2 regions of the Bradyrhizobium sp. USDA 4011 genome follow, and region 1 is predicted to be linked to the other one. Evidence: riboswitches for the same ligand, from Rfam matches in the RefSeq annotation. Region 1 holds a riboswitch; the other holds the start of a gene.
The links. A riboswitch is a leader RNA that binds a small molecule or an ion and turns the genes downstream of it on or off. The one in region 1 is predicted to bind glycine.
Positions count from the first base shown of each region.

Region 2: it holds a riboswitch for glycine, as region 1 does, so the genes downstream of both, ACVW1C_RS35550 (D-amino acid dehydrogenase) here and ACVW1C_RS28735 (L-serine ammonia-lyase) in region 1, are expected to answer to the same signal.

Region 1 is NZ_JBSSGG010000001.1:6,091,121-6,095,292, reverse strand. It holds partial or broken gene pabB (aminodeoxychorismate synthase component I) at 1-130, shown strand, start outside; partial or broken gene ACVW1C_RS28740 (anthranilate synthase component II) at 127-711, shown strand; glycine riboswitch at 2,393-2,480, shown strand; glycine riboswitch at 2,483-2,547, shown strand; gene ACVW1C_RS28735 (L-serine ammonia-lyase) at 2,664-4,034, shown strand; gene glyA (serine hydroxymethyltransferase) at 4,047-4,172, shown strand, end outside.
Region 2 is NZ_JBSSGG010000001.1:7,528,441-7,532,612, forward strand. It holds gene ACVW1C_RS35545 (ArgE/DapE family deacylase) at 1-830, opposite strand, end outside; gene ACVW1C_RS35550 (D-amino acid dehydrogenase) at 987-2,294, opposite strand; glycine riboswitch at 2,360-2,473, opposite strand; glycine riboswitch at 2,477-2,582, opposite strand; gene ACVW1C_RS35555 (M20/M25/M40 family metallo-hydrolase) at 2,675-3,805, opposite strand; gene ACVW1C_RS35560 (ABC transporter substrate-binding protein) at 4,075-4,172, shown strand, end outside.

The DNA.
Region 1 (4,172 bases):
CCTGGCTATGTTTCATGCAGGCGGCGGGATCACGGCGATGTCAAGGCCGGAAGCCGAATATGAGGAGACGTTCGCCAAGGCACAGCGCATCTTTGACGCTTTTGACGTCGAGCCACCTGGTGCATTGTGATTGTCATCATCGACAACTACGACTCATTCGTCTTCAACATTGCTTGCTATTTCCGCAAGCTTGGTGAAGAGACGGAAGTGGTCCGAAACGACGCCGTGAGCGTCACCGATCTTGTTGGATTCAAGCCGCGTGCAGTTGTCATCTCTCCGGGTCCCTGCAGCCCAATGGAGGCCGGCATATCCACCGCCGTCGTCCGTGAACTTTCAGGTCGCGTCCCTATTCTTGGCATTTGCCTTGGGCACCAGTGTATTGGAAGCATTTTCGGCGGACGTATAGTGCGTGCACGTCACCCCATGCACGGCCGGTCCTCGTACATCACACATGATGGCCGAGGGTTGTTCCGCGAACTCTCGTCCCCACTTTGCGTCGGACGCTACCATTCTCTGGCGGTCGAACTGGATGACTCCAACGCGCAGCATCTCATTGTGACGGCCCGCTCGGATGAAGGTGAGATCATGGCCTTCGCACATCGGCGTCAACCGACCTATGGGGTATAGTTCCATCCGGAGTCGGTACTTACCGAACATGGCCAGGTGCTGTTTATGAATTTCTTGCGGCTCGCAAAGAGTTTCCGAGCGTAAGGATCGGAGACGAAGTTGCGCACCACGCCGGCTCGCCCACAGGAGTGTAACGTGAGATACGCCCACCTCTTATAGGCGCTGTCTCACGAGATCTTTGACGGGAAGGAAGGACAGCGCGGCTTAGCCGTGGCTTTCGCTTGAGGGGACGCCGAACTTGACGCGGAGAGCTGAGCAACAACAGGAAGAGTGCTCGATACGCTTCATACCTAGCCGCAGGTCTGGTGCGCCTTGAACCTGACATGAGTGGGGCGGCTTCGGACGTGCCTACTGACCATAACCAAATTCGTTTTCGTTGAAGAAGCAGCATCTCGAAAACTGGAAGGTGGTCTGAGGAGAATTCAAATTCTAGCATTTCTGAGGATTGCGTTCTCAGGTTCCTCAGAATTCGGCAAAAGGCTTCAATTGGCTCGCTCGACGTTGAAGCCACATCACTTGCGCCATCTAGCTCGGATCGAAAGCCGAAAAAACGGCTTCAGCAAACCAAGAACTGACGTCCATACGGGGGACTCCATCGCCGTTACAGAGTCGCTGACTTTCTACTCAGATGCGGGCAAGCTAGTGCGTCGTGTCGCCGCAGGCAGGATCTGTCGCGTGCGAGTGGCAAGACAAGGTGAGTCCCTCCCTCTGCAGGCGAAGCCTTGCGAAAGAAAGGATCTTGTTTGTTGAAGAGGCAATACGACAGCGCGAAAAAGGGGCTCAGTACGCCCCGTACGTAACTTTCTCTTTTATTGCAATCTCGATTGAATTACTTGAGCCGTTAAGGTGAAGCTCTCCTCGTATCACCTTTATTCGATGAGACGGCGGATAATCCTCTGGCCCGGCCACCGAGATACCCTTTCGATATCCGCCAAGCGATTGGCGGTGCCGTGCGATAGTTTCACTATCGCTGCCCATACGGGCGTTTCCTCCCTAAACTTGGCCGCCGGTCCCCTAGGACCGGCGGCACCTTTCGTCCGAGTGTCAAAATTCTGATAATCGATGATCTGCACCGGGACGACGCGGGGGCAGAAAAGGGCGTGTGCTGGAATGGTTCATGCAATATAGAGGCGTACAATTTAGCATTCGAGAAGCGTTGCCAGGCGAGTGGCGCTTCAGTTTTAAGATTGCTGGCAAGACGATTACAGGCAAGACGCAAACCAGATTGCAGATTCTTGCGATTCGCCGCGTCAAGAAACCGCATAGATCGCGAACTGAGTCGCAGCGCGCTCTCGAGCGAAACTGAGAATTGAGGGTGAGGCCAGCGTCTTTTTTGTACGCACTTGTCTAAAAAACGAGGGTGCCTCAGCAAAACGTCTCGATGTCAGACTTCACAGCGCATTGGTGATCGAACGAGCTTGACATTCGCTATACAAAGAAGGGTGGCCCTGTGCCGGCGCGCTTGTAGCCGGCGCGGCAAACTCGGCTGCAAGTCGAATGTAGGATTATGAGCAGTAGATGTGTTGCTGGGGTCGTAATTATCAGCACGAGCTAAGCAAGACTCCGCGGCTCGATAGACCTGAGGATCGGAAGGTACACCGCAAAGAACAGCGCGTGAGGGAGCAGCACCTATCGCTGGCGATCAGAGATCACAAGCAAGCTGGCGTATCTTGACAAGCGAGCGGGATAGCGCATACCTAACCACCGATTTTCGACACGTCGGATTGCGCTTTCGGCCAAAGGGAAGGAAGAATCGTTACGCTGAACATCTGACGCTGGGAGAGACCGAGTTGTCGGCGCCGAAGGAGCAACCGCCCCAGGAAACTCTCAGGCAAAAGGACCGCGTCAGTCCAAACATCTGAAAAGAGATGCCGCTTGCATCCGCCGACGGGATAACGTTCTCAGGCAAAGAAACAGATGGGGCACTCAACATAGCTGAAAAAGCTGGAGTGCTTTGCGTGACAAGCCGAAATCCGCCCAACTTCCATTCTGAACTGCTAGCTCGTTCTGCTCTTAGGGACGGCGCAACCAAGAAGTTGCCGATAAGCGTCTTCGATCTGTTCAAGATCGGAATTGGCCCGTCTTCTTCACATACCGTCGGCCCGATGAAAGCCGCTGCGACATTCGTTCGTGGTCTGAGGGATGGGCGCGAGGATAGTGTCGTGCGGATCGAAGCCAGGATTTTCGGCTCCCTCGCTTGGACAGGCAAGGGTCATGCGACCGACAAAGCTCTCGTCCTGGGGCTTTCAGGCAAGACCCCCGATCGCATCGATCCCGACGAGGCGAGCCGACTGTTCGAACGAATTACCAACGAGCGCCAGATTGAGCTGCCGAGCGGCCGCAGGATTACCTTCGAGCAGGAGAAAGATATTGTTTTCGATACAAAGCGTCAGTTCAGCCGGCATCCGAACGCCATGGAATTCAAGGCGTTGGATGTAGGTACCAACGTTGTTTCGTCCGAAGTGTGGTTCTCGGTCGGTGGTGGATTCATTGAGCGACTTGGCGCCGAAAGACAGGAAGGCGATCTTGAATATCGTCTCGGCTTCGAATTTGGATCCTCGCGCGACCTTCTGGAGCTATGTCGAGTTCATTCCTGCAACATTGCCGATATTGTCAAGGCAAACGAGATTGCCCGCCGCGGCGAGGGAGAGACAATTCGAGAGCTCGACCGCATCATCGCTGTCATGATGAAGTGCATCGATCGTGGCCTAGCGCAGGACGGAGAACTCCCGGGCGGGCTGCGCGTGCGAAGAAGGGCCGGTGCTCTTTTCGAACGGCTGCAGAAGGTTGCTCTCAGCAATTCGCGGTCAACCAGCCGCCCCTTCGACCACATATCGGCTTTCGCCATCGCGGTGAACGAAGAGAATGCTGCCGGAGGGCGAGTCGTTACCGCTCCGACAAACGGGGCTGCCGGCGTCGTCCCAGCTGTCCTTCGCTACTACCGTGACCTCTGCGAGGATGCGAATCATGAAGGGCTGCGTACCTTCCTGCTTGCGGCAAGTGCTATCGGAAGCATCATAAAACGGAACGCCTCCATTTCGGGCGCCGAGGTTGGATGTCAAGGTGAAGTGGGATCGGCCGCTGGGATGGCAAGTGCCGGCCTCACGGCGGCCCTTGGCGGCACCAATGAGCAGATCGAGAACGCCGCCGAGATTGCCATAGAGCATCACTTGGGGATGACTTGTGATCCGGTCGGCGGCTTGGTTCAGATCCCATGCATCGAGCGCAACGCCTTTGGCGCCGTAAAGGCGGTCAATGCTGCGTACTTGGCCCTCGCCGGTGATGGCGAGCATCGGGTTTCGCTTGACCAGGTCATCGAAACGATGCGGCAAACGGGCGCCGATATGAATGACAAGTACCGGGAGACCTCGCGCGGAGGACTCGCCGTTAACGTTCCGGAATGTTGAAGGGAATCTCTCGTGAATGTTCAAGAGCCATCGACGCGAGTGTCGCCTGATCCGGCCGTTTTCCAGGCAATTGAGCGTGAACTCGCACGTCAGCAAAACCAGATCGAGTTGATCGCGTCGGAGAATATCGTTTCCGAA
Region 2 (4,172 bases), 1.4 Mb from region 1:
CCTTTGATGATCCCGACGTTGAACTTGATCGGATTCTTGACGCTGCGGAACCAGCTGTTGTCGAGCGCCCGGGCATTGAGCGCCTTGGTGTAATCCTGAAACGCGCGCACCAGATGCATCGCCGACAGGATCGCGCTGGTACCGGCCTCGGAATAGGCGACATGCACCGGCGTGCCGCGGACGCGCAGGCGGAACCAGACGGCGCCGACCTGGGCGCGCGTGAGCGTGTGTCCGGTTGGCTCTGGAATGAGGCAGGCGTCGGCGCGATAGCCGCGCATCAAGGTCGAAAGCGCGCCGTTGCCGGTGCTCTCTTCCTCGGTCACGGTCTGCAGATGGACGCGTCCGGCCGGGGCATAGCCGGCATCGCGGATCGCATCGAGCGCGAAGATCATGGCCGAGACACCGGCCTTCATGTCTTGCGCGCCACGCCCGAACATCCAGCCGTCGTGCACGGCGCCCGCGAACGGCGGCCGGTCCCAAAGGTCAGCGGGCCCCTCCGGGACGACGTCGATATGACCTTGCAGGATCAGGTTGCGTCCGCCGCCTTTGCTGTTGAGCGTCGCAACGACCTGCTGCGATCCGGCAAGATCGATGCCGTCCATTGGCGCAGCCTTCGGATGGCTCATCAGGTTGACGTCGGCAAGGCTGAACGCATCGACGTCGTAGCGGCGCTTTGCGAATTGCTCGGCCAGCCAACGTTGTTGCGGTGCTTCCTGTCCGCGCAAGCTGCGGAACTGCACCATGCGCGACAGGAATGCGATCTGATCGTCGAAGTTTCGATCGACGGCCGCGCACAGCTCCGCGGCAATCTGATCCGGCTTGGTCAGCATCTCACGCGTGTCCGCCACCCCAATGCGCATTGTCCCCTCCCGCGCTGAAGCGCTTTTCCCCAATATGACGCTAGTCGTTGTCATGCGGTGTTTCTCAGCGAATTCCGACTTGGCCACACGCAAATACGCTCATATTCTTCCTCGTCGGCTGGATAATTAGGGGAAAGCTGCGCGGGCGGTCTCGGTCGCATCGACCTGCGACGGCACCATCGAGGGCGCGTCGAGGTCGCGCCAGTCATCAATCGCGCCTGCCACCATCTGCGCCGTCGCGGCGGACAGCGTCCAGCCGAGATGACCATGGCCGGTGTTGTAGAACACGCCCGGAAACCTTCCGGCGCGCACCACCGGCATCATGTTCGGCATCATCGGGCGCAGGCCGGCCCACGGCACGACCCTCGACGTGTCGATGCCGGGAAAATGCTGCCGCACCCAATCCACCAGCGGCTGGATGCGGTCGGCGCGAATGTCGCGGTTGAAGCCATTGAACTCGGCGGTGCCGGCGACGCGGAAGCGGTCGGCGCCGAGCCGGCTGGTGACGATCTTCGCGGCTTCATCGAGCAGGCTGACGGTTGGCGCAGCGTCCTGGCTTTGCGGCGCATCGAGCTGCACGGTGATCGAATAGCCCTTCACCGGATAGACGTTGACGCGGTCGTTGAGCAGGCCTGCGAAGTGCCGGCTCGCGACGCCGGCGCAAATGACGATGCCGTCCGCCTGCAACTCATGTCGCGTCGCGACGCCAGCATCGTGCGAAGCGGCTTCGTTCCAGCTGATGTGGAAACCGTTGTCGCCGCGCGCGATCGCGTCGACGTCGGCTTCATGGACAAAGGTTGCGCCGCGGCGGATGCATGCGTCGGCAAGGCCGCGCGTGAACTTGTGGATATCGCCGGTTGCGTCCGATGGCGTGAAGAAGCCGCCATAGCAGGTCGTCTGCAGCGCGGGCTCGATGTTGCGGATTTCGTCCGCCGTCACCGGCAGGCGGTCGAGCCCGCCTTGTTGCAGCAGCGTGTTGACGCGCAGGCCCGCCTCGAAGCCGGCCTTGTCGTGATAGACGTGCAGGATGCCGCGGCGTTCGAGATCGAAGGCGATGTTCTCGCGCTGTGCGATCGAGAACAGATGCTTGCGCGCTTCGATTGCGAGCCGCGTGGTCTCGATGGTGTTGGTGCGATAGCGGCCGATGTGGCCGACGAACTCGCCGATCCAGGAATATTTGTGCCAGCTCGGCTTCGGATTCATAAGCAGCGGCGCGTCGCTTCGAAGCATCCAGCGCAGCCCCTTGAGAATGGTCGCGGCGCTGTTCCAGACTTCGGCGTTGCTGGCGGAAAGCTGTCCGCCGTTGGCGAACGAAGTTTCCATCGCGGCGTAGCGATGCCTGTCGAGGACAGTCACCCGGTAGCCGCGTTCGAGCAGGGCATAGGCCGTCGTCACGCCGGTGATGCCGGCGCCAATGATTGCGATGTGAGGCATGGTGGTCTTCAGGCTCCCGTGGGTTAGAGTCGCCGAACCACCGGTGACACCGGCGTCGGCGCCCCATCTGTCACGGTACCTGAGAGCTTGATCCGCATCGGGCCTGGGCCGGATGACAGACTATCCCCTTCGGTGGACGTCACGGCCCTTGATGCGGTCGTGTCCGTCTCTCTCCAGATCGTCCTGACGATACAGTCCTTTTGCCTGAGAGTTTCCGGGGCGGTTGCTCCGTCGGCGCCGAAGCAACAACACGAACGTTGTGGCTTCGATCTCTCCCGCATCGTCGCGTTGGACGGCCGGACCGTAGGCGAAGCCTCAAAAATGGACAAGGCTAAATTTCGATCCGGCAGTGCCAACGTGTTGTGCAGTGCAAATCGATGTCAGTCCAGCGTCGCCAGCAGCGCCGCCATCAGGCGGCCGCGCTCTGCGAGGCTCTCGATCTCGATATGCTCGTTGAGCGTATGTGCATCGGCGCCGCGAACGCCGAGGCCGTCGAGGGTCGGGATGCCCATCGCACCGGTGAAGTTGCCGTCCGATCCGCCGCCCGCGCTGCCGTGCGGCAGATCGAGGCCCATCGCCGCTGCAAGGCCCTTGGCCTTTTCATAGAGCGCCATGGTGCCGGCATCCGGCTCCCATACCGGGCGGGTGACGCCGCGCGTCACCTTGAAGGTCACGTCGTTGGCGGTGCCCGACAGCGCCAGCATGCGCTCGACGCCGCGGTCGAGATCGGCCTGGCGCTTGGCCATGCTGAGCGCTTCGCCGGTGCAGGTCGTTGCGACGCAATTGACCCATTGCCCGCCATGCACGATGCCGACCGAGAAGGTGCAGTCTTCGGTGGTCATGCCGTCGATCGCAATGATTTGCCGGGCCATTTCGCGGATCGCGGAACGGCCGGAGGACAACGTCGCGCCGGCATGGCTCGGCTTGCCGACAGCTTCCAGATTGAAGCGCGCAATCGCGTAGCGGCCGGTGACGACGCCGTTGTTCGGCCGTCCGGGCTCCGGCACCAGCACGTATTTGTTGCGCGCGGCTTCAGCCTCGATGATGTCGCGCGTCGACGGCGTGCCGACCTCTTCATCGGGCGTGAACAGCACGGTGATCGGCAGCGGCGTCGTAAAGGAGGCGCGCGCCAACTGCCGGATCGCCTCGATCGACAGATAGTTGCCGCCCTTCATGTCGAAGATACCAGGCCCGAAGCACTTGCTGCCTTCGCGCCGCCACGCCAGCTTTTCGATGGTGCCGACCGGGTGCACGGTGTCCAGATGGCCGGCGATGAGGATGCCGGGCTGGCCTTGTTTCGGATGGGGAAAACGGGCGCGGACGCAGCCGGCGAAGCCCTGGCGTCCCGCGATGCGTTCGATCGTCGCACCCATGACCGCCATCTCGCGCGCGGCGAGGTCGAGCATGCGCTCGACTGCGGCCGCATCCCATGTCGGGCTCTCGCATTCCACCCAGCTGCGCAGCCCCTGCAGCATCGCTTCGGAATCAAAAGGAAGATTGGCGGGGTTCATGTCTTTTCTCTCTTGTTGTTTGTGCGCGCCGATACGCGTTCGGGTGCCGTACGAAAAGCTCGGAAGACGACTTTGTAAAGTCAAATGCGCTGAACCTGCCGCTCATTCGTTCGTATACGTTCGATCCTGCCGGAAACCGATTGACGCGCATTGCGCTTGATGCAAGTCTCGATTTCACAAGCCATACAGCATGTTAGTTCGCCTAAATAACGAACCGCATGCATAACGAATAAGCCGGCTTTGACCAGTTACACGTCAGGAGAAATTGCATGTTCCCTATCTCGCGTTGGAAGCACGGCACGCTAGCGGCTGCGTTGACGGCGCTCGCGCTGTCGTTCGCGCCGCAGGAATTGTCCTTTGCGCCGAA